3 regions of the Oceanidesulfovibrio marinus genome follow, and region 2 is predicted to be linked to each of the others. Evidence: predicted binding sites of a transcription regulator. Region 2 holds the regulator's gene; each other region holds the start of a gene.
What was found. Region 2 encodes sigma-54, which starts transcription at its own class of promoters, with help from an activator protein. Its sites were predicted from a motif close to CTGGCACGGNNNNTGCTT; they were not measured.
Positions count from the first base shown of each region.

Region 1: E8L03_RS20575 (NifB/NifX family molybdenum-iron cluster-binding protein) is a predicted target of sigma-54. The motif match lies at 5,757-5,774, and genes of this name have one in related genera.
Region 3: E8L03_RS14915 (VgrG-related protein) is a predicted target of sigma-54. The motif match lies at 4,358-4,375, and genes of this name have one in related genera.

Region 1 is NZ_CP039543.1:4,696,756-4,707,072, forward strand. It holds gene E8L03_RS20550 (PilZ domain-containing protein) at 1-748, opposite strand, end outside; gene E8L03_RS20555 (iron-sulfur cluster carrier protein MrpORP) at 1,274-2,512, opposite strand; gene E8L03_RS20560 (ATP-binding protein) at 2,524-3,438, opposite strand; gene E8L03_RS20565 (nucleotide-binding protein) at 3,426-4,373, opposite strand; gene E8L03_RS20570 (NifB/NifX family molybdenum-iron cluster-binding protein) at 4,763-5,122, opposite strand; gene E8L03_RS20575 (NifB/NifX family molybdenum-iron cluster-binding protein) at 5,119-5,652, opposite strand; gene E8L03_RS20580 (sigma-54 interaction domain-containing protein) at 5,904-7,292, opposite strand; gene hypB (hydrogenase nickel incorporation protein HypB) at 7,321-7,986, opposite strand; gene E8L03_RS20590 (hydrogenase maturation nickel metallochaperone HypA/HybF) at 8,014-8,367, opposite strand; gene E8L03_RS20595 (CBS domain-containing protein) at 8,610-9,275, shown strand; gene E8L03_RS20600 (ABC transporter ATP-binding protein) at 9,260-10,054, shown strand; gene E8L03_RS20605 (AMP-binding protein) at 10,066-10,317, shown strand, end outside.
Region 2 is NZ_CP039543.1:773,197-783,513, forward strand. It holds gene tadA (tRNA adenosine(34) deaminase TadA) at 1-121, opposite strand, end outside; gene E8L03_RS03405 (phosphoribosylformylglycinamidine synthase subunit PurQ) at 175-996, opposite strand; gene E8L03_RS03410 (CTP synthase) at 1,362-2,993, shown strand; gene E8L03_RS03415 (KdsC family phosphatase) at 3,035-3,607, shown strand; gene rpoN (RNA polymerase factor sigma-54) at 3,907-5,322, shown strand; gene hpf (ribosome hibernation-promoting factor, HPF/YfiA family) at 5,361-5,906, shown strand; gene E8L03_RS03430 (PTS sugar transporter subunit IIA) at 5,911-6,360, shown strand; gene rapZ (RNase adapter RapZ) at 6,336-7,277, shown strand; gene E8L03_RS03440 (PTS sugar transporter subunit IIA) at 7,356-7,826, shown strand; gene E8L03_RS03445 (PTS sugar transporter subunit IIB) at 7,829-8,296, shown strand; gene E8L03_RS03450 (PTS sugar transporter subunit IIC) at 8,349-8,996, shown strand; gene E8L03_RS03455 (manganese-dependent inorganic pyrophosphatase) at 9,492-10,317, shown strand, end outside.
Region 3 is NZ_CP039543.1:3,357,578-3,367,894, forward strand. It holds gene nifB (nitrogenase cofactor biosynthesis protein NifB) at 1-272, shown strand, start outside; gene E8L03_RS14905 (hypothetical protein) at 387-1,049, opposite strand; gene E8L03_RS14910 (adenylate/guanylate cyclase domain-containing protein) at 1,281-2,558, shown strand; gene E8L03_RS14915 (VgrG-related protein) at 2,753-4,243, opposite strand; gene topA (type I DNA topoisomerase) at 4,468-6,741, shown strand; gene E8L03_RS14925 (hypothetical protein) at 6,826-7,482, opposite strand; gene cimA (citramalate synthase) at 7,910-9,520, shown strand; gene E8L03_RS14935 (DegT/DnrJ/EryC1/StrS family aminotransferase) at 9,865-10,317, shown strand, end outside.

The sequences.
Region 1 (10,317 bases), 840 kb from region 2:
CATCGGCCTGCATGGTCTTGGCGTGGCGCAGCTCGTCCATGTCGGGATCGGGAAGGCGTTTTTGCTCCTCATCCGTATTCTGCTCGGGGAAGACGAAGCGGCAGGGGAAGACCGCGCCGCAAGAGCAGCGCACTGGTGTCGGCTGCTTCACGTTGGCCAGATCGGCGCTTTGCAGGGTCCGGCCCTTGGAGCACTCGGGGCAAATGATGGTCACCCGGCCGCCCAGATCGGCGTAGAAGGTCTGCTCCTCGTACCGTTTGTGGCGGCTGGGGTCCTGCTCTTTGGGCAGGAATCGCACGGGAAAGGAGAAGCCGCAGGCCGGGCACTTGGTGCGCACGGGCCGGGTGTGCTGCTTGACCTTTTCGTAGTCGACGGAGCGCTTTACGCCGCAGCTGGGGCAGGAAACGTGGACGCGGTCGTCATCGTCGGGGAAGACCGTCTGCACCTTGTAGGGGCTCGTGCCGGTCGCGCGCGCCGGCAGTGTGTCGCCGGAAGGGTTCAGGTTGAAGCGGCAGAGGAACTCGTTGCCGCAGGCGCACTTCATCCGCACGGGTTGGGTCATGCCCATCAGTTTTTCCGAGCGCACCTTCTTGGCGGCGCCGCAGGTGGGGCAGGAGATGCGCACGAAGCCGTCGGGGTTGGCCACGAAGTTGGTGACGCGGGTTCCACTGTTGTGCTGCTGCCCGGAATCGGGCAGGGCGTTTTGCTCTGGCGCATCGTCCGATGCAGGAGTGGGGGAATTCTTCACAGGCGTCGAAAGCTCACAAGGGAAGACCGCGCCGCATTGACAGCGCAATGAAACCGGGCCGGCCTGACGGGCGAGATGTTGCGCAGGCAGGGTTGCGGACGTACCGCACTCCGGGCACTCGACCCGGACCATTCCATTCGCATCAGGCGCTGACGCCAGCACTGGTCGTTCAGCCATCGCGATCCCCACGTAAAGCCCCCCCAACAAACCAAGCAGAAACTCTGCAGACTACTGTCCGCGACTCAAATGCGTAAAAGCGAATCAGGATGCAGTCAAGACGGACAGCTGCGGCAACACACCGCAAAAATCCCCAAGCCGTCTCGAAATGCATGCACTGTATGTGCCGTTCATAAAACAAGTGCGAAAACGCACGATGCGCAAGGCACTATGGTAACTCGCGTAAATTTCATCGTAAAATAAAATATCACAGAACGTTCCGGAGAGAAAGTGTCGCCGTGGCAAAAAAAGCCCCCGCACCGGCAGCTGCGGTGCGGGGGAGATGCAGGGAAAGGGTATGAATAAAGATTAATGATCGCAGATGTTCGAGCCCAGGGAGAGGTCGCCGGCAAGATATTGACGCACGATCTCCTTGGGATCCTGGCCGGTGGCGCCCACAAGCACGCGCACGCCCTTGTCCGTGAACAGAGACTGCGCCTTGCAGCCCATGCCGCCGGCAATGACCAGCTCCGCGCCCTTGGAGGATACGAAGTCCGGGTACACGCCAGGCTCGTGGGGCGGCGGCGTCTCCAGGGTCATGCCGGTCACCTCGTGCGTGTCGGGGTCGATGTCCACAAAGGCGAACTGCTGGCAGTGGCCGAAGTGCATGCACAGCTTGCCGTCCGCCACAGGTACGGCGATGCGCTTCACGCCGTTCACCGGCGCTGAGGTGTTGTTCTCCTGCAGGGCGCCGGCCTTTTCCAGTATGGGCTTAATGATCCGGCCGAATGCCTCGGTCACGGCGGTGTGCTCGTAGACCTTGAGGTAGGAGAAACCTTCCTCGGCTGCGCGGCCCATGTCCGGGTCGATGGGAATGGAGCCCAGGAATGGCACGTCCATCTCGGCAGCGAGCTTCTCGCCGCCGCCGGAGGAGAAGATGTGCTCCACCTCGCCGCAGTGGCGGCATACGAAGCCGCTCATGTTCTCAACAATGCCGATAACCGGGTTGCCCAGCTGGCGCACGAAGGAAACCGAGCGGCGCACGTCGTCCACGGCAATGGACTGCGGCGTGGTCACCACCACGGCCTGAGCCTCGGGGCCGAGGTCCTGCAGCACGGAGAGGGGCTCGTCGCCGGTGCCGGGAGGGCAGTCGACCACGAGGAAGTCGAGGTCGCCCCATTCCACGTCGCGCAGGAACTGGTTGATGAGGCCCATCTTGACCGGGCCGCGCCAGATGACGGCCTGCTCAGGGCTGGGCAGCAGGAAGCCGAGGGACATGACGAAGAGGTTGCTGGACCAAGCCACGGGCTCCATGCTCGCTTCGTTCATGTGCGGCTGCTGGCCGGAAAGGCCGAGGATGCGCGGCACGCTGGGGCCGTGCACGTCCACGTCCAGAAGGCCGACCTTCTTGCCCGCCATGGACAGCGCGATGGCGATGTTGGTGGCCACCGTGGACTTGCCCACGCCGCCCTTGCCGGACAGGACCACAATCTTGTTTTTGATGCGCGAGAGCCGCGCCTGCATCTGAAGTTCTTCCTGGCTGGGGCCGCTGCAGCCGCCTGCATCGCAGGAGCCGCCGGAACCGCAGCCTGTGCATTCGTCACTCATGGTGTATCTCCTTATGATGATTCCGATTTCGAATCTTTAGTGTAGCCTGGGGTATAGCCGGTTTCGCCCAGGAGCCGTTTCCACATGTGCTCGAAGAACGGCGTGTACGTGTCCGGCGCGTACTCTACAACGCTCTGTCCTGCAAGCTGCGCCGCGTTGAAATCCTGACTGTAGGGCACGGCGCCCAGGAAAATGAGCTTGCGCTCGCGGCAGGTGGCGGCGATGGATTGCGCCAACTCCGGGTTTACGTCCTCCTTGTTCACCAGGACGGCCGCCGGAATGTCAAAGTGCGCGGCAAGGTCTGCGATGCGGCCAAGATCGTGCTCGGCAGAGCGGGTCGGCTCTGTCACAATTAACGCGAGATCAGCGTTCGTCAAGGACGCGATGACCGGGCAACCGATGCCTGGAGGGCCGTCCGTGAGGATGACGTTGATGCCGCGATGCTCGGCCACCCGGGAGGAGCGCTGGCGCACCGTGGTCACGAGCTTGCCGGAGTTCTCCGCGCCGATGTCCAGCACGGCGTGGATCATGGGGCCGTACCGCGTTTCGGAGTCGTACCACACGCCGCACTTCTGCGGGCGCATGGAGATGGCCGAGGTGGGGCAGACGTAGGCGCACAGGCCGCAGCCTTCGCAAACCTCGTGCTTGACCACAGCGCGGCCCTCGCCGTCCGTGGTCATGGCGTCGAAGCGGCATTTTTCCACACACAGGCCGCACGCCGTGCAGAGTGACGGGTTCACGGAAGGGGCCTCGCCTGAGACGAAGTCGTGAATCTGAATGACGTTGGGCTCAAGAATCAGGTGCAGGTCTGCGGCGTCCACGTCGCAGTCCGCCAGGACTTTGGGCGGCCCGCACGAGGCGAGCGCAGCAGTGATGCTCGTCTTGCCGGTGCCGCCTTTTCCGGAAAGGACAACTATCTCGCGCATGCAATCGCCTCCTGCGCGGTTTGCTCCAGCGCGCTCCAGAGCTCGGCGTATCTCTCGGCGAGCTGGGCCACGGCGTCGATAAGCAGCTCCCCGCGGGAGCCGGCCTGCGCCGCATCCATGCTCATGGGCAGGGAGGCCAGATAGGGGATGGACTCCTGCGCAAGATACTCCTCCACGCGGTAATCACCCATGCCGGCGCGGTTGACCACGACGGCGTGGGGAATGCCCAGCACGCGCACGGTCTCCAGCGCGAGCTTGAAGTCGTGGAAGCCGAAGGCCGTGGGCTCCGCCACGAGCAGCACCAGGTCCGCACCCTGCAGGCCGGTGATGGCCGGGCAGGAGGCTCCGGGCGGGCAGTCCACGAAGACCACGGGAGCGTCGCCGCCGTCTTCGGTCCGGGCAATGGCCTCGGCCTCTTGCTTGACGGCGCGTATCAGCGGCGGAGACATGGCCTCGCCCACGCGCATCAGGCCGTCCACCACGTGCAGCAGACCGGCTGAGCTGTCCAGAATGTTGGACTTGATCCGGCCGTGGCGCACGGCCCCCACCTCGCGGATGCCGGGTTTGATGGCGTCGGCGGGACACGCTTCCTCGCACAGCCCGCAGGCGTGGCACAGCTCCGGGAAGACCATGACCTCGCCGACCATGAGGATGAGCGCCTTGAACCGGCAGAGCTCGACGCACGCGCCGCAGGACTCGCCCAGGCACGCATCCTCGTCGATCTCGGGCACGGTCACGTCCACTCGGCGCTGCGCGTCAAAACCGTCGCACAGGGAGATGTGGGCGTTGGGTTCCTCCACATCGCAGTCGGCCAGCACGACGCGGCGGCCCTGGCGGGCAACATGCACGGCCAGGTTGGTGGACACGGTGGTCTTGCCGGTGCCGCCTTTGCCGCTGGCCACTGCGATGCGCAGAGGACGAGACCGATCAACCACGGCCCCGTCCTCTGCCGGCCCCCCCGCCGCCAAATCCGCCACCGCCCATGCCGCCCCGGCCCATGCCGCGACCCATGCCACGACCCATTCCGCCGGGGCCCATGCCGCGACCCATGCCACGACCCATTCCGCCGGGGCCCATGCCGCCGCCACAGGGGCCGAGACCTCGGCCTGTCCGTTGTGGCGCAGGTTGGTTCATGGGAGCCTGAACGTTGTCCTGTTGTCCAAAATTCTGGACGGTGGGGTCGTTGACGTTCTGGTTCTGCCAGAAACGCCATCCCATACCTCGGCCCATGCCGCGACCCATGCCCATACAGCGGCGGAAGAATCCGCCGAACGGTCCGGTTCCATCACGATTAGGCATCATAGTACTCCTTGAAATGTATGGTTTACCAATGCCCCTGCTTGTCAGGGCCGTTGGTCACTGGCAGCTCGCCGCGCTTGTAGGCGTCCAGCGCCTCGGCGGCGGTGCCGCCCTCACGCAGATACACGCCGATGTTGCCCTTGCTCAGGGCGGCGTACGCTTTGGGGCCCACATGGCCGGTAATCACGGCCTGGGCGCCCGCCTTGGCCACGTTCATGGCGGACTGGATGCCCGCGCCCTGGGCCAGGTTGAGGTTCTGCTCGTTGTTCACGTACTCGGTGTCGCCGGACTCGGCATCCACGAGGAGGAAGCCGCTGGCGCGCCCGAAACGGGGGTCCACAGGGGCCGCAAGGTCCGGCCCGGGGCTCGATATGGCAATCTTCATGATCCACTCCTGTTTCTTGATGTGGCGTTGCTTCTGCGTCCGCCACGTGGGTTCACTTCGTTTCTGCCGCGTCTGCCCTGGCGGTTTCCCAACGGGTTGCCCCGTTGGTTGCCAGATTGGCAGGCCTGGCCCCGGCCCTGGCCGCAACCCGGTCCCCAGCCCGGAACAGACGGTTGGGAATCGTCCTGCACCCAGCGGCAGCCAGGCATGGCCAGCTGGTCCAGGGAGCCGTCGGCGCAGGCGGCCAGCACCGTATCGTTGTCGCCGCAGATCCAGGGCACGACCTGGAGACCGGCGGCCTCCGCCTGCATGGCCAGCCGGCGGCAGATACCGCCGCAGACCAGGGTGCTCACGTCCTGCTCGCGCAGGGCGGCCAGCCGCAGACCGGGATCGTGATGCGCCGGCGAGAACGTCGCCACATGGACCGGGAGCCCTTCGGCTTCGGGATCGAGCTCGTAACAGGGGAACTCGGTCGCGTTTTCGAAGAGTGCGGCAAGGCGGCCCCTGTAGCTGGCAAGACATAGTCGCATGGCGCTTCAACAATCTCCTTCATCTTCCTGGAGCGGGGCGGATCGTCGGCAATGGCGAAATCCCTGGGCGATCCGCCCCGCATCCCGGGTGGCTGTCACGGATACAGCAGAAAGGGTGCCAAAAGTTGAAATACTATGATTTCAGCAGATTAATGAAAGACAGGGGCAAGTCGCGCCGAGATAAAGGGCGAAAAAATAGCCATGGCGTGAAATGGAGGCGAATTATTCGCCAAAAGGTGGCGGCGGGCGAATTATTCGCCGGAATTGTTCTGCAGGAGCTTGCGCAGGGTGTCCTTGGTCACGCCCAGCTCACGGCTGGCTGCCATGCGCTTGCCGTCGTTGCGGCGCACGGCGGCGCGGGCGGCCAAGCGTTTCACCTCGTCCATGGTGCGGGGGCCGAGGTGCATGAGCGCGTCCACGTCGTCGGCCGCGGACAGGGGGGGCTGAGCTCCGGCGGTCGCGGCTGTGCTCAAGCTTTGGGCGTGTTCCCGGCGCAGATACTCGGGCAGGTGCTCGGCCTCTATGAAGCCTTCCTTGCAGAGGATGAAGGCGTACTCCAGCACGTTTTCCAGCTCGCGCACGTTGCCGGGGAAGGAGTGGCGCATGAGCAGGGTCAGGGCGTTTTCGGAGAGCCCTTCCACGGCTGCGCCCTGGCGGCGGTTGAGTTTCTCCACGATGTGCTGGGCCAGCAGCGGGATGTCCTCGGCGCGTTCGCGCAGGGGCGGGATGGACAGGCGGACCACGTTGAGCCGGTAGAAGAGGTCCTGGCGGAACTCCTCGGCTGCCACCAGGGCGTCGAGGTCGCGGTTGGTGGCAGCCAGCACTCGCACGTCGGCCTCCTCGGGCTGCACGGCGCCCAGGGGTTCGTACTGCTTCTCCTGCAGCACGCGCAGCAGTTTGACCTGCAGGCTGGGAGCGAGCTCGGCGATCTCGTCCAGGAAGATGGTGCCGCCACTGGCCTGGCGGAAGCGGCCGGGCTTGTCCTTCTTGGCGTCGGTGAATGCGCCGGCCTTGTAGCCGAAGAGCTCGGATTCGAGCAGCGTTTCGGGCAGGGCGCCGCAGTTGACCGCCACAAAGGGGCCGGAGGCGCGCTCCGACAAGGAGTGCAGGGCGCGGGCAAAGAGCTCCTTGCCCGTGCCGGACTCGCCGGTGATGAGCACGGTGGCGTTGCTGGCCGCGATCTGCGGCATGATGTCGAAGAGCCGCGTGAGCGCCGACGACTTGCCCACGATGTCCTCGAACACGTAGCGGTCGGCCAGCTCGCGGCGCAGGCGGACGATCTCGGTGAGGTCGCGGAAGGTCTCCACCCCGCCCACCAGAGCGCCGTCAGCGTTGCGCAGGGGCGCGGCCGAGATGGAGATGGGCGTCTTCTCGCCGTCGGGCCGGATGATGAAGATGGACTTGCCGGAGAGCCGCACGTCCTCGTCCATGCACTGCTCCAGCGCGCAGGAGCCGTCGCACAGGCTGGAGTGGAATACCTCCCAGCACTTGCGGCCCACGGCTTCTGCGCGCGGGATGCCGGTGATGTTCTCGGCGGCGCGGTTGAAGAAGGTCACGTTCCATTCAAGGTCGACGGTGAACACGCCGTCGGCAATGGAGTCCATGACCTCCTCGCAGGGGACCCCGGTGGGCAGGCCCATTGGTCCACCTCCCAAGCGTCGGCGGCTATCAGGCCGCGGCGGAGCGCTTCTCTTTCAGCGCGTTTTCGATCCAGCCGTACCAGCCTTCCAGGCCCTCGCTGGCGCGGCAGGAGACGCGGAAGGAAGCCAGACCCTTGTTCAGGCTGCGGGCAAAGGCCTCGGCGCGGTCCGGATCGAAGTCCACGTAGGGCAAGAGGTCAATCTTGTTGAGGACCATGGCCTTGGAGAGCTCGAAGAGCAGGGGATACTTCTCGGGCTTGTCGTCGCCCTCGGTGACGGAGAGCAGGGCGATCTTGGCGTCCTCGCCCACGTCGAACTCCACCGGGCAGACGAGGTTGCCCACGTTCTCGATAAACAGGATGTCCACGTTATCCAGGTCCAGGGAGACCAGGGCGTTGGAGACCATGGCGGCGTCCAGGTGGCAGCCGCCCTCGGTGTTGATCTGCACGGCCTGGGCCCCGGTGGCGGCCACGCGGCGGGCGTCGTTGTCCGTCATCAGATCGCCTTCGACAACGGCCATTTTGTACTTCGCGCCCAGGTCGGCCAGGGTGTGCTCCAGCAGGGTGGTCTTGCCGGCGCCCGGCGAGCTGATGAGATTGAGGACCAGGATGTTCTTTTTGGTGAACAGCGCCCGAAGCTCTTCGGCTGTGGCGGAGTTCGCCTCCAGGATGTTGCGGACCACGGGAATTTCCATGACCTCTCCTTGCAGAATTTGGGATTCCTATTCCGCCTCGAGTCTGTCGAGGTAGAGCTCCTTGCCGGCGATGACCTTGTGGCCCAGATCCTCCCCGCATTGCGGACACGGCGCGAGCAGGAACTGGCTGGACTCGGGCGTAAACTGGTGCTTGCAACTGCTGCATTCCAGCAGCAGGGGGACCTCTTCGAGGGTAAGCACGGCGCCGTCGAACTCGCCATCCTTGGTCAGTATCTCCCAGGCCAGATCCATGGCCTCGGGCACCACATTGGCAAGGGTTCCGTGTTTGACATGCACGCTGATAAGCCGGGTCTTGCCGTGCTTTTCGAGCTCTTGTCTGACGATATCGAAAAGCGACTGAACGATGGACATTTCATGCATGCAGAATGGGGTAAAGAAAATCGCGCCGCTCGTCCAGGAACCATTGCGCTGGGAAACTTGACGGAACGCTGTGATTAAGGTCATGAGCGTTCAAAGATGCCGCACCGTTGACGGCGTGCAATCGACCGTTCACGGAATATTTGCGGCATGGGCTGGGGGAAGGGCTTAGTTGGAGCGATACGCCGTGTGCGCGTTCGCTCCGGATGCGACAACCGGAGTTCGATTTTCCAAGGAGAACGTACATGTACGTTGGACTCAAGATGCTGCCGCGCGGCAAGTTCGTCACCGTGACCAAGGAGACCCTCGTCACCGAGGCGCAGTCGCTCATGGTCGAAAACAGATTATGGATGCTGCTCGTGGTCGAAGGCGAGCAGCTGGTCGGATACATTCGCAAGGAAGATGTGAGCGAGGCGCTGCCCAGCGTGGCCACGAGCCTGTCCAAGCACGAGATCAACTACCTGCTGTCCAAGCTCAAGGCCGAGAAGATCCTGAAGAAGGACGTGCCCACGGTGGGTCCGGACGCCACCATCGAGGAAGCGGCCAGGCGCATGAACGACGAGGACCTCACCGGCCTGGCCGTGGTGGGCAAGAACAAGCGGCTGCTCGGCTTCATCAACCGCAGCGTCATGCTGGAGGTGCTGGTGGAGGAGATGGGCCTGAACCAGGGCGGCTCGCGCATCGCCTTCGAGGTGGTGGACCGCACCGGCGTTATCCACGAGGTCTCCGGCATTATCGCCGATATGGGCATCTCCATCATCGCGACAGGCACTTTCCACCACAAGGATCGCCGCATGGTGGTCTTCCGCGTGCAGACGGACGACCCCACGCCCATAGAAAAGGCCATTGTGGAACGGGGATACAGAATCGTCGGTCCTGAAGATTTTGAGGAGGAATGGTCCCACTTATGACCATGCTGGAGGTCCGCGGCGTTACGCTCACATTCCGGGGCATCGCAGCCCTGCTCAATGTCGGCTTTTCCGTGCAGGCGGGCGAAATCTGCTCGCTCATCGGTCCCAACGGCGCCGGCAAGACCTCCATGCTCAACTGCATCTCCGGCCGGTACACCCCGGACGAGGGCGCCATCAGCCTGGACGGCAGGACGCTGCTGTCCATGAAGCCATCCAGGCGCACCACGCTGGGGCTCTCGCGCACTTTCCAGAACATCGCGTTGTTCCGCGGCCTGTCCGTGCTGGACAACCTCATGGTGGGCCGCCACAGCCGCATGGGCTACGGCCTGCTCGCTTCCTGTTTCTACTGGGGCAAAGCCAGAAAGCGCGAGGACGTCCACCGCCGCCGGGTGGAGGAGGTCATCGACTTTCTGGGCCTCTCGCCGTACCGGCACCAGCCCGCGGGCCGGCTGCCCTACGGCGTGCAGAAACGGGTGGAGCTTGGCCGCGCCCTGGCCGCGGAGCCGCGCCTGATCCTGCTGGACGAGCCCATGGCCGGCATGAACCTGGAGGAGACCGAGGACATGGCGCGCTACATCCTGGACATCAACGAGGAGTGGGGCGCCACGGTGCTGCTGGTGGAGCACGACATGGGCGTGGTTATGGACATCTCGGACTCGGTGGTGGTGCTGGACTTCGGCAGCGTACTGGCCGAGGGGCGGCCGGACGAGGTGCAGCAGAATCCGGACGTGGTCGCGGCCTATCTGGGCAGCGAGGACGCCACGTTTCTGGGGCGGTGAGGAGCCGGACGGTGGAGAACGCGACAGGCTACGCGACGAACTATGCCACCACGCTGCCGGCGCTGCTGGCCGGGAACGCGCGCTCGCGCGCCAACCGCACGGCCATGCGCGAGAAGGAGTGGGGCGTGTGGCAGAAGCGGAGCTGGCGCGAGTACGCCCTGGCCGTGGCGGAATTCGCCGCTGGTTTGGAAGTGCTGGGCCTGGGCCGCGGGGACATCGTCATCCTCATCGGCGACAACCGGCCGGAGTGGCTCATCGCCGAG
Region 2 (10,317 bases):
CGATGGGGACCTCGCCCTCATCCTCCGCGCGTTCGGCCTGTTCCAGGGCCAGGCGCATGACGTCCTCCCAGGAGCGCAGGCCCGAATATTCCGGAAACGGGAACTCTTCCGTCGCGGTCACGGGGTGATGCTCCGATGCGATGCGCGCGTCCAGAATACTGAAGTCTCCATCCGCTAGCTGTTTCGCAGGTGGTTCACGGCATTCTCAAAGATGATCGTGCCCAGCGGCGGCAGCTCGTCCTGCTGGGTGCGCGCGCGGGTGTAGCGCGGGTGGTTAGTCGGATCGTTATATGCCTCGGGGTGGGGCATGAGTCCCAGGATGCGGCCAGTGGGATCGGTGAGCCCGGCAATGGCGTTGGGTGAGCCGTTGGGGTTGTACGGGTACTCCTGGGTGGGCGCGCCGGAGAGCGGGTCCACGTAACGCAGGGCCACGAGGTTGGCCTTTTCAAGGCCTTCCATGACGGCGTCCGAGGCGGCCACGAGCTTGCCCTCGCCGTGACGCACCGGGAACTCCAGCCGGTCGATGCCCTTGGTGAAGATGCAGGGGGAGTCCGGCTCGGCGCGCAGGGAGACCCAGCGGTCCTCGAAGCGGGCGGAGTCGTTCACGGCCAGGCTCACCTGGCGCTCCAGGCGTATACCATCCAGGCAGGGCAGCAGCCCAAGCTTGACGAGGAGCTGGAATCCGTTGCAGATGCCCAAGGCCATGCCGCCGGCGTCCAGCATGGTCAGGAGCTGGTCCAGGATGCGCTCGCCGTCCACGGTGGCGTGACGCCAGCGCTGGGCCGCGGCCTGGGCCGCGCCGAGGTCGTCCCCGTCCAGGAAGCCGCCCGGGAAGACGCAGAAGTTGTAGGCGTCCACGCGGACGCGCCCGGAGGTGAGGTCCGAGAAGTAGACGATGTCCACCTCGTCGGCGCCGGCGCGCCGGGCCGTATGGGCGGATTCAATTTCACAGTTGGTGCCGTATCCGGTGATGACGATGACCTTGACGCGGGCCATGATGTTCTCCATTGGGGCCCGCAAAGCCATGTGGGACGCGGGCGGAAATTTGTGTTGACTCTAACGTTCGTCTAGGCAAATTATAGAGTCCCGGAAAGCGTGAGCATGCCGTCCGAGCCCGGCGGGATTGGCCCCCGAGCCTTTCGGATCGGCGCCTGCTCACGAATGAGAGCGTGGATCATCCTAGAACCACAACGCTTTTCCGGGCGAGGCTGAACATAGTGCGGCAGGCGATGGCCGTCAACAGGACTGGTCCCGCCATTGTAGAGCACAGTCGAGGAGGCGCTGCCTCCTTTTTTGTTTCCATATGCTGCGGCGCGGCGCTCCGGGGACGCCGCCGGACAACTTACACAGAGGGAGAATAGATGCGTACGAAATTCATTTTTATTACCGGAGGCGTTCTGTCCTCCCTGGGAAAAGGGCTCGCCGCTGCGTCCATCGGTGCCCTGCTTCAGACTCGCGGCCTCAAGGTCACGATCATGAAGCTCGATCCGTACATCAATGTGGACCCCGGAACCATGAACCCCTTCCAGCACGGCGAAGTGTACGTGACGGAAGACGGCGCCGAGACCGATCTGGATCTGGGCCACTACGAGCGCTATCTGGACGTGTTCATGTCCCGGGCCAACAACTGCACCTCCGGCTCCATCTATAATACGGTCATCACCAAGGAACGCCGGGGCGACTACCTGGGCGGCACCGTGCAGGTCATTCCGCACGTCACGGACCAGATCAAGGAGTCCGTGCTGGCGCTGGCCAGCGAGGACCTGGACGTGGTTCTCGTGGAGATCGGCGGCACGGTCGGCGACATCGAGGGCCTGCCGTTCCTGGAAGCCATTCGCCAGATGCGCGGCGACCTGGGCAAGGAGAACGTCCTCTACATCCATCTTACCCTGGTGCCGTACATGAAGGCCGCCGGCGAGCTGAAGACCAAGCCCACCCAGCACAGCGTTAAGGAGCTGCGCTCCATCGGCATCCAGCCTGACATTATCCTGTGCCGGGCCGAGGTGGACGTGGACCAGAGCCTGCGCCGCAAGATCGCGCTGTTCTGCAACGTGGACGCAGACGCCGTGTTCGCCGCCGTGGATGTGAGCAACATCTACGAGGTGCCGCTGAAGTTCTACGAGGAAGGCATTGACCAGAAGATCGCGATCATGCTCAAGCTGCCGGCCAAGAACCCGCATCTGGAGCCGTGGACCAGGCTGGTGGAGAAGCTGGCCAGCCCCGCGGGCCGCGTGTCCATCGGCATCGTAGGCAAGTACGTGGATCTCAAGGAGGCGTACAAGAGCCTGCACGAGGCCCTGGTGCACGGCGGCGTGGCCAACGACGTGGCCGTGGACCTGGTGTACGTGAACTCCGAGGAGATCACGGCCAAGAACGTGACCAGCAAGCTCAAGGGCCTGGACGGCATTCTGGTGCCCGGCGGCTTTGGCAACCGCGGCATCCCTGGCAAGCTGCTGGCCATCCGCCACGCCCGTGAAAAGAAGATTCCCTTCTTCGGCATCTGCCTGGGTATGCAGTGTGCGGTCATCGAGTTCGCGCAGCACGTCATGGAGCTGGACGCCGACTCCCAGGAGTTCAAGCCGAGCACCAAGGAGCCGGTCATCTACCTGATGACCGAGTGGTTCGACTTCCGCCGGCAGGTGACGGAGAAGCGCGACGAGAGTTCGGACAAGGGCGGCACCATGCGCCTGGGCGCGTACCCCTGCGTGCTCAAAGAGGGCACCCGGGCGTTCGAGGCGTACCAGACAGAAGAGATCAGCGAACGCCACCGCCATCGCTACGAGTTCAACAAGGCGTACTACGACAAGTTTGCGGAGAAGGGCATGGTCTTCTCCGGCCTTTCGCCGGACGAGACCCTGGTGGAGATCGTGGAGCTGCCGGACCATCCGTGGTTCCTGGGCTGCCAGTTCCATCCGGAGTTCAAGTCCAACCCCATGCATCCGCATCCCCTGTTCCGGGAGTTTATTAAAGCCGCCAAAGGGTATAAAGGATAAGAATGATTTTCGGACGCCATACTGCCGGTCTCCGCGGGCGCATGTCCCGCGCGGAGATCGTACGCCGCGCCAGAGCGGTAGAGCTTCTCGTGTTCGACGTGGACGGTGTGCTTACCGACGGCGGTCTCTACTACGACGAGAACGGCCAGTATGCGAAACGTTTCGACGTGCAGGACGGCCTGGGCATTAAAGCGGCCCAGGCCGTTGGCCTGCACATCGGCGTGATCACCGGGCTGGACTCCAAGGCCGTGGCCAACCGCGTGAATGAGCTGGAGATTGATGAGTATGTGGCCGGCAGGGTGGAGAAGTCTACCGCGTTCGAGGCTCTCTGCGAGCGGCATGGCGTTGCGCCGTACCAGGCTGCCTACGTGGGCGACGACTGGGTGGACATAGGGCCCATGCGGATGGCGGGCCTGCCCATGGCCGTGCCCAACGCCCAGCCCGAGGTGCTGCAGGTGGCCGCGCACGTGCTCTCCCGCCCGGGAGGCCGCGGCGCCGTTCGCGAGGCGATCCGGCTGGTGTTGTTCTGCAAAGGGTGCCTGGACGGGGAGCTGGAAAGCTGGCGCAAGGGAATGGCCCTGGCCAAGGCCGCTTCCCGACGTTTAAATCGCTAGAATCTCCGGGCGCTATCTGCGTAGTTTCATTTCCCTTCCTGTCTTACGGGCGGCGAATTACGCGCGCCCCGCAGGGAAAACTCGTTGCCACCGTGCTACATCTGTGGCAAAACGCGTTTTGTGTCAGCAACAATTATGCCGTCTTTTCTTTCTCCTGCAATGTATGGGCGTTTTTGCAGTATTGTGAAACCTTCTCGTGTTGAAGGAACCCTGGAGTTCCCCTCTCTGAAAAGTGTTTTAAAAACGCAACGCCTCATATCTATTATCCGTACTCCTGACGGGGAAGGTCCGTAACCGCCATGGGTCTGGAACTCAGACAACAACTCAAGCTCAGCCAACAGCTGGTGATGACGCCCCAGCTGCAACAGGCCATCAAGCTCCTGCAGCTCTCCCGGCTGGAGCTCATGGATACTGTTCAGCAGGAGCTCCTGGAAAACCCCTTTCTGGAGGAGGGCGCCGAGGCCGAGGCGCTGGAGCAGGCCGAAGTGGTTCCCGAGGTCGAGACCACGCCGGCCAGCGATCAGGAGCTCATGCGCAACGCCGATTGGGAAGACTACATCGGCGACTTCTCCTCTACCTCCAAGCAGGCCCAGGTCCGCGAGTTCGAGGCCGTGGAGGCCACCTCCTTCGAGGCGCGCATTTCCGGCAAGACCTCGCTGGAGGGGCACCTGGAATGGCAGCTCAGGCTCTCCCGGCTCAATGACAGGCAGATCGACATAGGCCTCGCGGTTATCAACAACCTCGATTCCTCCGGTTATCTGCAAGCCACGAATGAGGAGCTGGCAGTGCTTACCGGCGCCTCGCCAGAGGAGATCGAGCCGGTCATCAAGTCGATCCAGGAGTTCGACCCCGTAGGCGTGGCCGCGCGCACGCCGTCGGAGTGCCTGCTCGTGCAGATCAAAAACTACGGCATCGACGATCCCGTGCTTGAAGAGATCGTGCGCGAGCACCTGGAGGATCTGGAGAAGAAGCGCTACAAGCCGCTGTGCCGCAAGTTCCGCATCTCCATGGAGGAGCTCAAGGGCTACCTGGACAAGCTCACCGAGCTGGACCCCATGCCCGGAGCGAGCTTCGGCAGCGAGGAGCCGGTCTACGTCTCGCCGGACGTTTACGTCTACAAGTACGGCGACGATTTCGTGATCCTGCTGAATGAGGAGGGGCTGCCCAGGCTGGAGCTCAACTCCGACTACATGCAGGCCATGGAAGGCCGGTCTTCCAAGGAAAAAGAATACTTCCAGGACAAGATGCGCAGCGCCGTGTGGCTGATGAAGAGCCTGTACCAGCGCCAGCGCACCCTGTACAAGGTGACCGAGAGCGTGGTGAAGCATCAGCGCGAGTTTTTCGAGCACGGCGTCACCCATCTCAAGCCGCTCATCCTCAAGGACGTGGCCGAGGACATCGGCATGCACGAGTCCACGGTGAGCCGCATCACCACCAGCAAGTACGTCGCCACGCCCCATGGCATCTTCGAGCTCAAGTTCTTCTTTAACTCCGCCCTCGGCCTGGATGACGGGTCCCAGGTCGGCTCCGAGAGCGTCAAGGCGCTCATCAAGAAGATGATCTCCGGCGAGAATCCCAAGAAGCCGCTTTCCGACGAGAAGATCGCGGAAATGCTCAAGGATGAGCTGCAGGTGAACATCGCCCGCAGAACTGTTGCCAAGTACCGGTCCGCACTGGACATTCCATCGTCTTCCAAGCGGAAACAGGTTTTCTGACCCGATCCCCGCCCAGGAATTGCGAAAGGAGGGAATCTATGAACATAGCCATCACCTTCAAGGGCTTTGAGCCGTCCGAACACCTCAAGAAGTATGCTTACCGACGCTTCGGCAAGCTTTCCAAATACGTGGACTCCAAGGAAGACAACTCCGAGATGCAGGTCAACCTCGGGGTCGAGAAGTTCCGCCATCTGGCCGAGGTCTCGCTGGCAGGCGACAACATCAACCTCACCGCCACCGAGGCGAGCGAGGACATGTACGCTACCATCGACATGGTTCTGGACAAGCTGGAGTCCCAGCTGCGCAAGCTCAAGGACCGCGACAAGGACCGCCGCAAGGGCGACCGCAGCCGCGTCAACATCGAGACCTTCACCATCTCCGAGAACGAGAGCGGCATGCGCGAACGGACCATCATGGCCACGGACTCCATAGAGCCCAAGCCCATGTACGTGGACGAGGCCGCGATGCAGCTGGACACGTTGGACTACAACTTTCTTGTTTTCCGGAATGCGGACACGGAACGCATTAACGTGATATACCGTATGAACAAACACGACTTCGGTCTTATCGACCCGGGACAATAGCTCCATGCGACTCGCGGATTATCTGGACAAAGATTTGGTCATACCCACCATTCAGGCGACGGAGAAGGGTGCTGTGCTCGCCGAGCTCATCGCCCCCGTGGCCACGAAAATTCCCGACCTGGACGCCGACAAAGCGCTGAAGGTGCTGCTCGAGCGCGAGTACCTGGGCACCACGGGTATCGGCGATGGAATCGCCATACCGCACGGCAAGCTCGAAGATCTGCACGAGATCGTTCTCGTGGTGGGCCGCAGTCCGCAGGGCGTGGACTTCGAGGCCCTGGACTTCAAGCTCTGCACGATCTTTTTTCTCGTGCTCGCACCGGAGAAAGTGGCCGGCATGCACCTGCGCATCCTCGCGCACATCTCCCGGCTGCTGAAGGAAGAGTCCTTCCGCAGGGAGTTTCTGGAAGCGGAAGGCAAGGAGCAGTTATGGGAGCTTCTTTCGAGGACGTGAACGCCGAAGGCTCCTTTCCGCTGGTCATCGTCGGCGGGCTCTCCGGAGCCGGAAAGTCCACGGCCATCGATGTTTTCGAGGACTTACGCTTCTTCGTGGTGGATGGTCTGCCGGCCTCCATCGTACCCAAGCTGACTGCCCTGTTTTCGGGCCAGAACCAGCTCCAGTTCCGCGGTCTCGTGGTGGGAATGTACTTCCGCGACCGCACCTTTCCCCAGTCCTGGCTCGAAGCCCTTGAGGAGCTCAAGCTGCAGGGGCTCAAGCCGCAGATCATCTTCATGGAGGCGCGCAACGAAGTTCTGGTGCGGCGCTACTCCTCCACCAGAAGGCCCCATCCCGTGGCCCAGCTTATGGCCATGGACGGCAAGGAGGGCGACGAATGCGGTCCGCTCAGCCTGGACGGGGCCATCAACCTGGAGCGAGAACGGCTCTATCCCATCAAGAAGATGGCGGATATCGTCATCGACACTTCGGATTACTCTGTTCACGATCTGCGCAAGATGATCCAGCGCAAGTGGACCGCTCTGGAGGAAGGGGAAGGCCGGCTCAACATCCAGATCATCTCTTTCGGCTTCAAGTACGGCCCGCCGGCCGAGGCGGACCTTATTTTTGATATGCGATTTTTGCCCAACCCGTACTTTGTGCAGTCCATGCGGCCGCTGACCGGCAAGGACGAGGCCGTGGCCGAGTACGTGCTGGGCGTTGAACCGGGCAAGACATTCCTGGTCAAGCTCCGGGAATTTCTCGAATATCTCTTTCCGTTGTACGAGGCCGAGGGCCGCTACCGCGTGACACTGGGCATCGGCTGCACAGGCGGACGCCACCGTTCCGTGGCCGTGAGCGAGGCCCTGTACAAGTCTTTGAAAGAGTCGAATTATGTAGTATCGATCGAGCATCGCCACGTGGAGCTCGGCTAAAATCGGCGGCGGAGGCGGCCGCCGCGGCGATGCGCCGCCAGCCGCCTTTGGCGGTTTTTCAATTTCAGGAATATGCCCATGCGGGAAACCAGCACAACGGAAAAGGTCAAGAGCGCAAAGCAGCTCGAAACGCCGGTCCAGACCGGCGTTGTCGTCGTGACCCACGCTCATTACGGGGCCAGCCTCATCGAAGCCGCGGAGTTCATCCTCGGCAAGCAGCAGTGGTGCGAGTTCGTCAGTGTGGACGGCACCCGCGCTGTGGAGGATACGCGCAACGAGATACAGGTCGCCGTCTCCAGCTGCGACCAGGGCCAGGGCGTCATCATTCTCACCGACATGTTCGGCGGCACGCCGACCAACCTGAGCCTCTCTCTTCTGGGCGCGCAGAACCTGGAGGTGGTCACGGGCGTAAACCTGCCCATGCTGCTCAAGGTTCTGGGCAGCCGCTCCAAGGAGCCGGCGGACCTCGCCCTGGACGCAAAGGCCGCAGGCAGCCAGGGCATTGTCGTGGCCGGCGAGATACTGCGCTCCAAGGTAGGCGGCAAATAGCCATGTTCTGGGCGCGGGTGGACAACAGACTCGTTCACGGCCAGGTCATCGAAACCTGGCTGCCGTACACCGGCGCCAAGACCCTCCTGGTCTGCAACAAGGAGCTCGCGGGCGATGTGCTGCGCCAGGAGATCATGTCCCTGGCCATCCCCTCCAACGTGCGCGCGCGGTTCATCGACGCGGAGCACGCCAACGAGTTCATCGAGAACGACGCCCGTACGGATCGCTCCTCGGTGCTGGCGTTGTTCGCCGATTGCCGCGACGCCCGCATCGCCATGCAGCACGGCCTTGCCATCAAAATCCTCAACATAGGCAACCTCCACTACACACCAGGCAGCGAACAGATCTGCCCCCACGTGGCCCTTTCCCCGGAAGACGCTGTCTGTCTACGCGGGCTGGAGAAGATGGGGGTGGAGCTCGATTTCCGCTGTCTGCCCACAGAACCGGTGCAGGTGAAAGCGACATGGTGACGGTACCTACCTTCATGGACGTGTTCTACGTCGTGCTGATCGCTTTTTTTTTGTGGTTTTTTCGGGGCTGCGTTTTACCCTGAACCTCGGCGTCATTGAACGTCCCCTGGTTTTCGGCCCACTTCTGGGCCTCGTCCTGGGCGACATCGGCGATGGCGTGGCCGTCGGCCTCTTTTTCGAGCTCTTCTGGCTGGACCTCATTCCGGCCGGTACCTACATTCCACCCAACGCGCTGCTCTCGGTGTGCGTCACCCTGGGCCTGATGCGCCACTTCGGCCTCAATGGGGCAGGGGAGTGCGTACCGGCTCTGGCCCTGGGCATTCCCGCGGCCTACGCCGGGGCCTGGCTGGAGCGGATGCAGCGCTCCTGGCAGGACCGCGGCTACAACCGGCTGCTGGCCTGGGCCAAGGGCTCAGAGCGCGGCAGCCAGCCCCACGTTATCGTGCGCTACTCCCTCATCCAGCTCGCAGCCTCCAATCTGCTGCTTGTCATGGTCTGCATGCTCGCTGCGCTCTCCCTGCTGGGGGTGGTCATCCACCTGGCGGGACACGCCCTCTTCGCGCCTCTTTCCCACTTCAGCTGGCCCATGCTCTGGATCACGGCCTCGGTGGGCGGGGTGCTCTCTCTGCGTGTGAAGAACGCCTACCGGACTTTCGCCGCCGGCGTGGTGGCGGTCTTTCTGCTCGTCCTGCTGCAGTAGTTCACAACTGCGACTGCCTGCCGCAGACGTTGTGCTTTCTCTTTCCAGCCCGGCGTTCGATTCGGGCCGGGGCTGCTGTTCATTGACGCGTCATTCCTGCGTATGGAGTCGAAAGCACGCATCCAGGGCAGGTCGATCTGACCAGACGCCTTGCATGCCGGGCCTTGCCGCTGGTGGTGATTTTCTTCACGAGACATTTGCCGCAGAGGATACGGACGCGTTACGACGTGGTGTGACGGGCTCCCGGCGAATTGGCGGTTGTCAGTGGATGATGATTGTGATATTTCGCACTAGCTACTTGCGGCAGTCCCTGCAAAGCGATTTCCGGAAGATGGCAATAGATTGAAAGAACAGGATATTTTTATATCGTCGCAGCCGAGGCTCGCGCCACCGGATTCCGCAGGAGTTCTGACCTGAAATAGGCCGGAAAGCGACAGCCCGGTTTCTGCGTGCGGCGACGCGCAACCGTGCAACCAACCATCTGAGGAGGTAGAAATGGCCGCTTTAGCTTTCGGACACAAGAACCCCGACACCGACACCGTAGTCAGCGCCCTGGCTGCGGCCGATCTGAAGACCAAGACCGGTACCGAGACCAAGGCCGTGACCCTGGGCGAGTGCACGCCCGAGACCGTTTTCGTGCTCGAAAAGTTCGGCATTGCCAAGCCCGAGATCGTCTCCTCCGTGGCCGGCCAGGACGTGGTCATCGTGGACACCACCGACCTCGCCCAGCTGCCTGACGACATCGCCGAAGCCAACGTGCTCGCCATCTTCGACCACCACAAGCTCGGCGACCTGACCACCTCCAGCCCGCTCGAAATGTGGGTCGGCCCGGTTGGCTGCTCCGCCACCATGATCTACAAGGCCTACAAGGCCAGCAACGTCGAGATCCCCAAGGACCTCGCCGGCGCCATGCTCTGCGCCCTGCTGTCCGACACCGTCATGTTCAAGTCCGTGACCTGCACCGAAGAGGACAAGGCTGTGGCTGCAGATCTGGCCAAGATCGCCGGCGTCTCCGACATGATGGCCCTGGGCATGGAGATGTTCAAGGTCAAGTCCGCCGTGGACGGCGCCACCGCTTCCGAGCTGGTGTTCCGCGACTACAAGGACTTCGACATGTCCGGCAAGAAGGTCGGCATCGGCCAGCTCGAGGTTGTTGACCTCTCCATGCTGGACGCCCGCAAGGCCGAGCTCGCCGAGGAGATCAAGAAGGTCAAGGCCGATGGCCGCCACTCCGTCTTCCTGCTGCTCACCGACATCATGAAGGAAGGCTCCCAGATGCTGATCGTCTCCGATGACGCGTCCGTGGTCGAGAAGGCCTTTG
Region 3 (10,317 bases), 2.2 Mb from region 2:
AGGAACGCGCCACCCCGGACATCGGCGGCGGCCCCAAGCGCTGGGAAGCGCTGGCCGCCCAGCTCAAGGACTGCCGCGCGCTGCTCTGCGCAGCCCTGGGCCGCACCCCGCGCGAGGTGCTGGAGAAGTCCGGCGTCACCGTGGTGGAGATGTCCGGCTTCATCGAGCAGGGCCTGGAAGCCATCTATAAGGGCGGCGACCTGAGCAAGCTGATGAACAAGAAACCCAGCGCCTGCGGCCACGCCTGCGGCGGCTCGGGCGAAGGCTGCTGATGACGCTGTAGATAGTTAGTTAGTTTATAATGAGAAGAATGAGGCCGCTCCTCCTGGATGGGGGAGCGGCCTCAGCTCATAGTTGTCTTACTTTATCAGGGAAATGAGAGAACATTACTTGTTCTGTAGAGCAGTATGAGGATCGAGTGTAAGCGTGAGCGTTCTTTTCTTACGTTTTTTACCGTCCGTGAATTGTATGGGGTAGTATTCAAACACAAGATCATTAGACAATTTAACGCGTTCATCTTTTTGGGCGGAATAATAATCTGCTAGAAAATTATCCATAACGTTATTGATATAACGCAAAGCGGCATCGTCAAGGTTACCTTGAGAAGAGAATACTCCCTCCATTTCCCATACTAATCCATCTATCATTATGTACACCTCTTGGTTGTTGTCGCTTTTAATACTGTGAGATGGAAATGGATACATGAGATTCGTAATTCGTGCGATTGTGATTGCAGAAGCGATACACGTCTCTTCTTTGCTGCCAAACAAGAGAACTCCAAGGTCAAGACCTTTCGGGGAGGGGAAGTAGTTAAATTTGTCTTCATGCACCTTTATCCCAGCCTCTTCCAGACGAAAACGGATTCTGTCCCGTAACTCTTTTTCATTTGTAAGGCAGTTGTTGTTGACAGTGTTATATACACTTAGATTAATTTCTTTAACCAGTCCGATGACTTGTTCTCGGGAAAGGTACAAGTTGTTCTCATTACACCAGGCGATATTTGTTGAGAACAAAATGCAGATTAAAATAGCAAAAAGTATAGGTTTCACAGCTATTGCCTCCTGCGTATTATGTCTGCGCTAGTTGTTATATAATTTGCAAGAAGGAATCACCATAGAAAATCTTTATGAAGTTGGTCTCATGGCGAAGCGAGGATCGTCCCCCCCTCCCTTGCCTCCTCCTCCCCCTCTCCGCTACAAGAAGCCATCCTGAGCGCGGACTCGCAGCCCTCCCGCGAGCGTTGCGCCGACCCTGATTGTACCCCCAGCAACCGCACCGCCATGTCCATCGCCTCCTACCTCAACATGCAATCCGCCGTGGGGCATTTATTGTCCCTGCTCGGCAAGACGCAGCACCCCGTGCCGTTCGCGCTGCAAAGCTCGGTGAACTTCATCTACGAGGACGAGGGCGGCCGCACCGGCATCGACATCCGCTCCAAGGTGCCCTCGGCCATGCTCAACATCATGGCCGACAAGATCCGCCGCCACGGCGAGCACTTCGACACCTTCATCATGGTCACGCCGTACGTGCCCAACCCGGAGGAGGTCGGGCTGCTGCACACCAACTATCAGGACATCGCGGACACGCTCAAATGGCTCACCGTGGACGACTACGCCCGGGAGATGGGCCTGGCCGAGCAGTACGACATCGCCTCGCCCGAGTTCCAGAAAACCCTCAAGGCCGCCTCCGTGGCCATGGCGCTCGCCCGGCCGCGCGACACCGTGCCCGGCACCCCCTCACAGGGACAGCCCGCCGCATCCGCCTCCGGTCCATCCACTCCGGTCACGCCCGAGCAGGTCACGAGCATCCTGGAGTCCGTGCGCCAGGGCCGCACCAAAATCCCCATGGAGTACGTGCACCTGGCGCGCAAGATGCCGCCGTCCATCATCCGGGCGCTCATGGACTCGCAGCAGGACTCCGAGGCGTTCTTCCGCATCGGCTCCGCGGCCCAGGATGCCATCATCGTCATCACGGACATCAAGAACTTCTCCGCCCTGGTGCGCACGGCCGCGCCGCAGGACCTCAACGAGGCGCTCTCGCGCTACTACCGCGAGGCCAAGCGCCTCATCGACCAGCACGGCGGCATCCTCGACAAGTTCATGGGCGACTCGGTGCTCGCCGTGTTCAACTATCCCCTGCGCGACGACAGCGCTTACCACCGGGCCCTGGCCTTTGCCGCCAACATCATCCTGCTCGGCAAGCAGGTGCTCGGCGATCTGCAGCAGTCCATGGACGAGACCATCGCCATGGGCACGCGCGTGGGCATTGCCAGCGGCGAGATCTGGGTCCTCAACATCGGTCTCGACGATATCGACCTCACGTTTGTGGGCGACAAGATCAACCTCGCCGCGCGGCTCGAAAAAAACTGCGCCACCAACGGTATCCTGCTTTCCAACATCACCCGACGGAAGCTCGACGCCGCCAGCCCGGACCTCGCCCCACAGCTCGACCCCACCCGCCGCGTGCTGCAAAAAACCGCGATGAAAGGTCAGGAAAGCGACATTCTGAGCTGGCAGATTGATGAAAGCGCCTTGGGCGCGCTGGTGGAAGGACAGTAGGAACATGGTCCCGAGGGGCGCGCCCCCTCAGGCACCCCGCCAGGGAGCATGGCTCCCTGGACCCTAATATGGGCCCGGGAGAACCGTGTTCGCCTGGACGTCGGGGCCTAAACCTAGATGAAAGTCTTTGGAAGGGGTGCGGGGGAGAACCTTTCTTCCAGAAAGGTTTCCCTTGCCAAGCGCGGTCCGTAAATCTACGCCACTTTCTTGACGCCTTCTTCGAGCAGGGCGAGGGCCATGTGCTCTTCGCGGGAGAGGCGGGCTTTGACGGCCACGCGCACCTGGTGGGTGGAGCCGCCGAAGTTGCGTTTGCGGCGGTCGTACACGGCTTCGATGAGTCGTTTTTCGAACCCGTCGGCATTGGGCGAGCCGGCGCTGTGCACGGCGCGGGAGAAGATGCGGGCGGCGCCGTTGGCGCCGTGCTGCACGGCCGTGGAGTGGAGCACCTCCTGCACGGCGTGGGAGAGATCGGCCACGTCCAGGTGGGTGGAGGTCTTGATGGCTTCCAGGGCGGGCCGGTAGCTGGTTTTCATGATGAAATTTTCCTGCAGCGCCTCGAAGCGTTCCGGGCTTTCGGCGGCGATGGCGCGCCACTCGGTGGGCATTGTGCCGCGGCGGCCGCGGGTGTTGGCCGGGCCGGCGTTTTTCAGGCGGTCGGCCCAGGCCGGCTCCTCGGTCTTGAGGTAGTCGATGAAGCGGGACATGGTGCCGGCGCGGGAGGAGAGCTGGTACTTGCCGTAGGAGGTACCGCCCATGCGGTCGTAGCCGATGGCGGCGATGCCTTCCTTGCCGGACTCGAAACGGGCGGTGAGTGTACCCAGGGTGATGTCCCGGCCGCGGGCGGCCACATCGGCGTAACCAATGTCGCGTAGCTTGCGGCGGACCACCTCGGACTTGTCGGCCACGAGATCGTCGAAATCGGTGGAGGAGACGTAGGTGGTGCGGATGGGCATGCGCACGGACTGGCCCAGGTTCTCCACCGGCGAGGGCTTGAGCTCCGCGGCCTCGGCCTCGGCCGGACCGAAGAAGCTGTCCGAGGAGTCGGCGCTTTCGGTGGCCGCGGCGTTCTGGATGCGGTTGGATCTGTCAATGGGCCGGCGCACCTCGTAGGGCGTGTCCGCGCTGGCGGACTCGATAAGCGGGGCCTGCTCGGGCCGTTCGGCGCGGGCGTCGCCCGGCATGGGCATGGGGTCCGGCTTGGCCAGCCGGTCCGCCTCGTTGGACGTGAAATGGCTGGATCGGGTGGCCATGAGGGGCAGCTGGGCGGAATCTTGGCTGGCAAGCGTCACCTGGGCCAGGGGCTCAGGAGCGGGCGCGGGAATTGTGGCGCCGGGCCGCTTGGCCGTGATGGGCATGCGCACCTCGGTGCCGAGGAGTTGCGCCGGGCCGTTCTGTTTGGGGTCGATGCTTTTAATGAGAGAGAGGGCCTTGAGGTTCATGAGGCCCATGGCGCCGGTGAGCGCCTGTTGGTCCGGGCCGGCGTCTTCGCTGTCCATGGCTCCGGAGGCGTCCTGCATAAGGACGTCGGCCATGGCGTCGCTGTCCGGCTGGATGAGCAAATCTTTGACGAGCGCCCGGAACTCGTGCTGGTCGGGCGAGGTGTCCTCGGCACGGCTCACCTGCTGGCGTGCCATATTGTTCAGACGCTCGTGGTCGATAAGAAAGTCGAGGGGCGTCAAGGCCATGAAAGCGCTCCCTGGGTCATTTCATGCGGCAGATGCATCGAATACTTCTTGCATGCTATGGTTCGTCTCAGGTACGGCCTGCACAAGACGGCCGTTTTTCTACGACGAACAGACAAGCAAACCGTGTGCCACGCGCAGGAACGTGGCCGCCAAACCATAGATATCGTCACGCTTTTTTCTGCGGACCTTGCCTAGAGGCGTGGGGCTGATTAGAGTCGCAAGTTATGGGAAAAAACCTGATTATCGTTGAGTCACCGGCAAAGGTCCGGACCATCAAGAAATTTCTGGGTTCCGACTACGAAGTGGAAGCGAGCGTGGGCCACGTGCGTGACCTGCCGCCCAACAAGCTCGGCGTGGACGAAGAGCACGACTTCACGCCCGAGTACCAGGTCATCCAGGGCAAGCAGAACGTGGTGAGCAAGCTGAAGAAAGCCGCGGCGCGCTCCGAGCGCGTGTACCTGGCGCCTGATCCGGACCGCGAAGGCGAGGCCATTGCCTGGCACGTGGCCGAGCTGATCAAGGGCACGAACCAGAACATCGAGCGCATCCAGTTCAACGAGATTACGCCGCGGGCCGTGCGCGAGGCACTGGAGCACCCGCGTACGCTGGACGGGCACCTCTACGAATCGCAGCAGGCGCGCCGCATCCTGGACCGTCTGGTGGGCTACAAGCTCTCGCCGCTCTTGTGGAAAAAGGTCAAGCGGGGCATCTCCGCCGGCCGGGTGCAGTCCGTTGCGCTCAAGATCGTGGTGGAACGCGAAAAGGAGCGCCGCGCCTTTGTGCCGGAGGAGTACTGGCTGTTCAAGGCCAAGCTCGCCCTGGAAAGTCAAAAAGCCGACGAGGCCGCCGCGTTTGAGGCCGAGCTCTCCAAGGTCAAGGGCAAGAAGCCCAAGATCGGATCGGCTGACGAGGCCGAGGCCCTGGAGAAGGACAGCAAGGCCAACCCCTTCAGCGTTGCCGACGTGCAGGAGAAGGAACGCTCGCGCACGCCTCCGCCGCCGTTCATCACCTCCACCCTGCAGCAGCACGCCAACCAGCGCCTGGGCTACTCGGCCAAAAAGACCATGTCCACGGCGCAGCGGCTGTACGAAGGTGTGGACCTCGGCGACCGCGGCGTGATGGCGCTCATCACCTACATGCGTACCGACTCGGTGCGCATTGCCAAGGACGCGCAGGATGCGGCGCGCGAGTTCATTCTCGACAGCTTCGGTAAGGAGTACTACCCGCCTAAGGCGCGGCACTTCAAGACCAAGTCCGGCGCGCAGGACGCGCACGAGGCGATCCGCCCTGTTGACGTGGCCATCACCCCGGACAGCGTGAAGGCCGATCTCCCCCGCGACCAGCTGGCCCTGTACCGCGTCATCTGGGAGCGGTTCGTGGCCTCGCAGATGGCCGCGGCCAAGTTCTGGGACACCACCGTGACCGTGGCCAACGGCGATCTGGAGTGGCGGGCCAAGGGCGAGCGGCTGCTCTTCCCGGGCTTCCTGGCCGTGACCAAGGCCGGCGCCTCCAAGAGCCAGGACCTGCCCAAGCTGGAAACCAAGGACATCCTCGCGCTGCTGAACATGAACAAAGAGCAGAAGTTCACGCAGCCGCCGCCGCGCTACACCGAGGCGTCGCTGGTGCGCGAGCTGGAGGAGAAGGGTATCGGCCGGCCGTCCACGTACGCGGCGATCATCTCCACGCTGCTGGACCGCGACTACGCCCGGCTGGAGGACAAGCACTTCGCGCCTACGGACCTGGGCGGCATTGTCAGCGACCTGCTGGACCAGCACTTCCAGGAGCTCATGGACGTGGACTTCACGGCCAACATGGAAGCCTCGCTGGACAAGGTGGCCGAAGGCGGCGCCAACTGGGTGGAGCTGCTGAAGACCTTCACCGGCGGTTTCTACGACACCCTGGCCGAGGCCGCGGAGAACATGGCCTCGGTCAAGCAGGGCCTGCCCACGGACATCGTCTGTGAGGAGTGCGGCAAGCCCATGGTCATCAAGTTCGGCAAGGCCGGGCAGTTCCTGGCCTGCACGGGCTACCCCGAGTGCCGCAACACCAAGAACTTCTACCGCGACGAGAATGGCACCATTCAGGTGGCGCCCGAGGACCTGGAAAAGCCGCAGAAGGTGGGCGAGTGCCCCAAGTGCGGCTCCGACCTCGTGATCAAGAAGGCCCGCACCGGCAGCCGGTTCATCGCCTGCACGGGCTACCCCAAGTGCGACTACGCCCAGCCGTTCTCCACGGGCGTGGCCTGCCCCAAGGAGGGCTGCCCCGGCGAGCTGGTGGAGAAGAGCTCCCGCCGCGGCAAGGTGTTCTATGCCTGCAACCAGTACCCCAAGTGCGACTACGCGGTGTGGGACTGGCCGGTGCCCGAGCCGTGCCCGCAGTGCGGCTCCAAGATTCTGGTGCGCAAGACCACCAAGGCCCGTGGCGAGCACCTGGCCTGCCCGGACAAGAAGTGCCGCTACACGCGCGAGCTGGAGGAAGAAAGCGAGACGACCGTATGAGGCAATAAATTGCTTTAATCTGCACGGAACCAAATGTGCAACGGAAGCTTAAATAAAGGACGGTGTTTTTGAAGACACTATTTGTCAGTCAAACAAGAACTGAATGAGGCGTAATAAGAATCCACTTAAGCCAACCGTTAAAACAAAAAAAAGGAGTTTGCTGCAAGCTGATGTAATTTTTCTTTCCTTAATATGGTTGTCAACACAAATTGGTTTTGAAAACAAGACCCACCAAACACGTAACTTGTCCCAAATATCAGGTTCGCCATCCATTGAATAGGATTCCGCAAAAGAGGAAAAAATTTTCCAATGTTTTCTTAAAGTGTTGTCACCTGTTAGGGTATAGGGCTCTATGCCATTTGCTAAAATAACGAAATCAAAACTTGGAGAAAGTGTTTGAGTTCTTGAGGGGATAAGAATGCATAATACCAAGCCGTTAGGTATCTGCTGATATCTGAGAGTCGTGCCGGATTCAGCAAGGGTTTCTTCCTGTACATCGAAGATGCTCGTGCTCTTTCCATAGTTTCTAAACCTGCCCAAGGAGCGTCTTCCATAAAAAATATCGACGGTTGTGGGATCATTTCTACCCCAACGGCCTTTGGGAATAATGTAAAATGAAAAGAATTGGGATCGGCGCTCATGCCGTAGGTCAGATTTTGCCAATCTAAGGAAAACATTTTCGGACTGACTTCTAAATATGGTGAAGGAGTTATGTCTTGACCGGCGTCGAGTGGTATCCATTGCGGCATCCTTGGTATTATAAAATCTACAAAAAAATTAAAGATATCTAGTGCTGTCGTATTAGTAAACAAGCGTGCCAGATAGCGCAATGCCTATGCGATACCAGAACTGCATGGGCCTGCTGTTCAGTCCCAAGCGACGGGTTGCCGGACTCTTTTTGAGGATCGCCCCCGACCATGGACCGCATCGCATGTGACGGTTCGTGGACAGAGCCGGTTCGAAATTTTTCGCATAGGGCCTCCGCGAGCCTGCAAATGACATCATTCCATGAGGTTTTGGCCAAAACCGCCTCTGGCGCTCCGCTGGGAAACCTGTTACGGGGGTATTCCCTTTCAATAATGTTGCGTGTTGCGTCCGGAGGCTCCTCCTGGAGCCGGTTTCTGGCTTCTGTCGCGGACGCTTTCAGCGAAGGCAAGGCAGTTCACTCATGAGAACGATCGAGATATACGACACCACCCTGCGCGATGGCGTTCAGGATGTGGAGATACATCTTTCCCTGACGGACAAGCTGCGTGTGGCCAAGAGTCTGGACGACCTCGGGGTACAGTACATCGAGGGCGGCTGGCCGGGCTCCAACCCCACGGACAAGCAGTTCTTCAAGGAGATGCGGAGCTACGACCTGAAGTACTCGCGTCTGGCCGCATTCGGCTCCACCCACAATCCCAAGCACAAGGCCGAGAACGACGCCAACCTCAAGGCGCTCATCGAGGCCAAGCCGGCCGTTGCGACCATTTTCGGCAAGAGCTGGGACCTCCACGTGACCGATGCGCTGCGCATTCCGCTGGAGCGCAATCTCGAGATCATTCGCGACTCCGTCGCCTTCCTCAAGCCCCACTTCGAGGACGTCTTCTTCGACGCCGAGCACTTTTTCGACGGTTTTCGCGAGAACCGCGACTACGCCCTGTCCTCCCTCAAGGCGGCGCATGAGGCCAGTGCCGGCGTCCTGGTGCTGTGCGACACCAACGGCGGCACCCTGCCGAGCGACCTGCGCGAGATATTCGATGTGGTCAGAAAGGAGCTGCCCGAGGCGCGCCTGGGCATCCACACCCACAACGACTCGGACATGGCCGTGGCCAACTCCATCGTGGCGGTCAAGTCCGGCGCAAGCCAGGTGCAGGGCACCATCAACGGCTACGGCGAACGTTGCGGCAACGCCAACCTCTGCTCGGTCATTCCGGCGCTGGAGCTCAAGTGCGACGGCAAGTTCCAATGCCTGCCCGAGGGCAAGCTCACGCACCTGACCACGGTCTCGCAGTTCGTGGCCGAGATCGCCAACCTGCGCCCCTTCCTGCGCCAGCCGTACGTGGGGCGCTCCGCTTTTGCGCACAAGGGCGGCATCCACGTGAGCGCCATCCAGCGCAACAGGCGGACCTACGAGCACATCGAGCCGGAAGCCGTGGGCAACGAGCAGCGCATCCTCATCTCGGACCTCTCCGGCCGCAGCAACATTCTGGAGAAGGCCAAGAAGCTGGGCTACAAGCTGGAGCGCGAGGACGCCCTGGTGGGCGACCTGCTGGCCGAGATCAAGGACCGCGAGAACCGCGGCTACGAGTACTCCTCGGCCGAGGCTTCCTTCGAGCTGCTGTTCTACCGCGTCATGGGCTGGTCCAAGCGCTACTTCACGCCCATCAACTTCCGCGTGACCGACGCCCTGCTCCAGGGCGAAGAGGTCATGAGCGAGGCCACGGTGATGGTCAAGGTGCGCGGCCAGGTGGAGCATACCGCCTCCACCGGCGAAGGCCCGGTAAACGCCATGGACCGCGCCCTGCGCAAGGCCGTGGAGCGCTTCTACCCGTGCATCAGCGAGGTGCGCCTCACCGACTTCAAAGTGCGCGTGCTGAGCGGCACCACCCAGGGCAGTCCAGGCACGGCCTCCCACGTGCGCGTGCTCATCGAGTCTGCGGACAAGAACTCGCGCTGGTCCACGGTGGGCGTCTCCCACAATATTATTTTCGCGAGCTGGAACGCGCTTGTCGACTCCCTGACGTACAAGCTCTTCAAGGACGATCCGCGCAAATGGCCCAACCATAAGCCGTAGCGGCCAGGGCCAGAAGGCAGAGTGCGTTACGCGATTGGGATCGTGCAAGACTGGCGCAGCCGCCCAATGCGGCGTCAGTCCTGCGCCAGACATCCTGCGGCCCCATCCCGAACAGTGGCGAGGGTTGCGGTGCTATTCCCTCTCGTGTAGTTATTTGATGACTCCTCTAGCTATGTTAAAGACTTCGTTAGTCATCTAACGACATTGTGGACAGGGAGCCAGCCTGATGTTTTCAAGGGGGCGACCGTGTGGAGGCGCTGACGCCGTGTGCGGACTCCTGGATTCGGCTGCTGTTTCGACCTGCTCCATCGCGTTGTTTCTCCAGCCATAAAGACCATGTGGGCATGATGAAGATACCCATGAACGACCTGTCCCGGCCCTACCGGGACAACCAGACGGTTTTCGATACGATCCTCACGAAAGTTGGCGCCAGCGGCTATTACCTTGGCGGGCCATATGGCAAAGCGTTTTCCCGCGAGTTCGCCGAGTACGTCGGCATGCCGCATTGCCTCCTGGTGGGCAACGGCACCGACGCGCTGGAGCTGGCCCTGCGCGCCGCAGGCGTCGAGGCCGGAGACCATGTGGTCACCGTGGCGAACGCCGGCGGGTACACGACCACGGCCTGCCGGCTTATCGGCGCGGTACCCGTGTACGCGGATATCGACGCAGACACGCTGCTTATGGACATGGACGATGCGGCGTCGCTGGTCGATCCGAACGTGAAGGCCGTTGTGGCGACCCATCTGTACGGCGCGGTGGCGGATGTCGAGGCGTTGCGCGCCAAGCTTGCCGCCCAG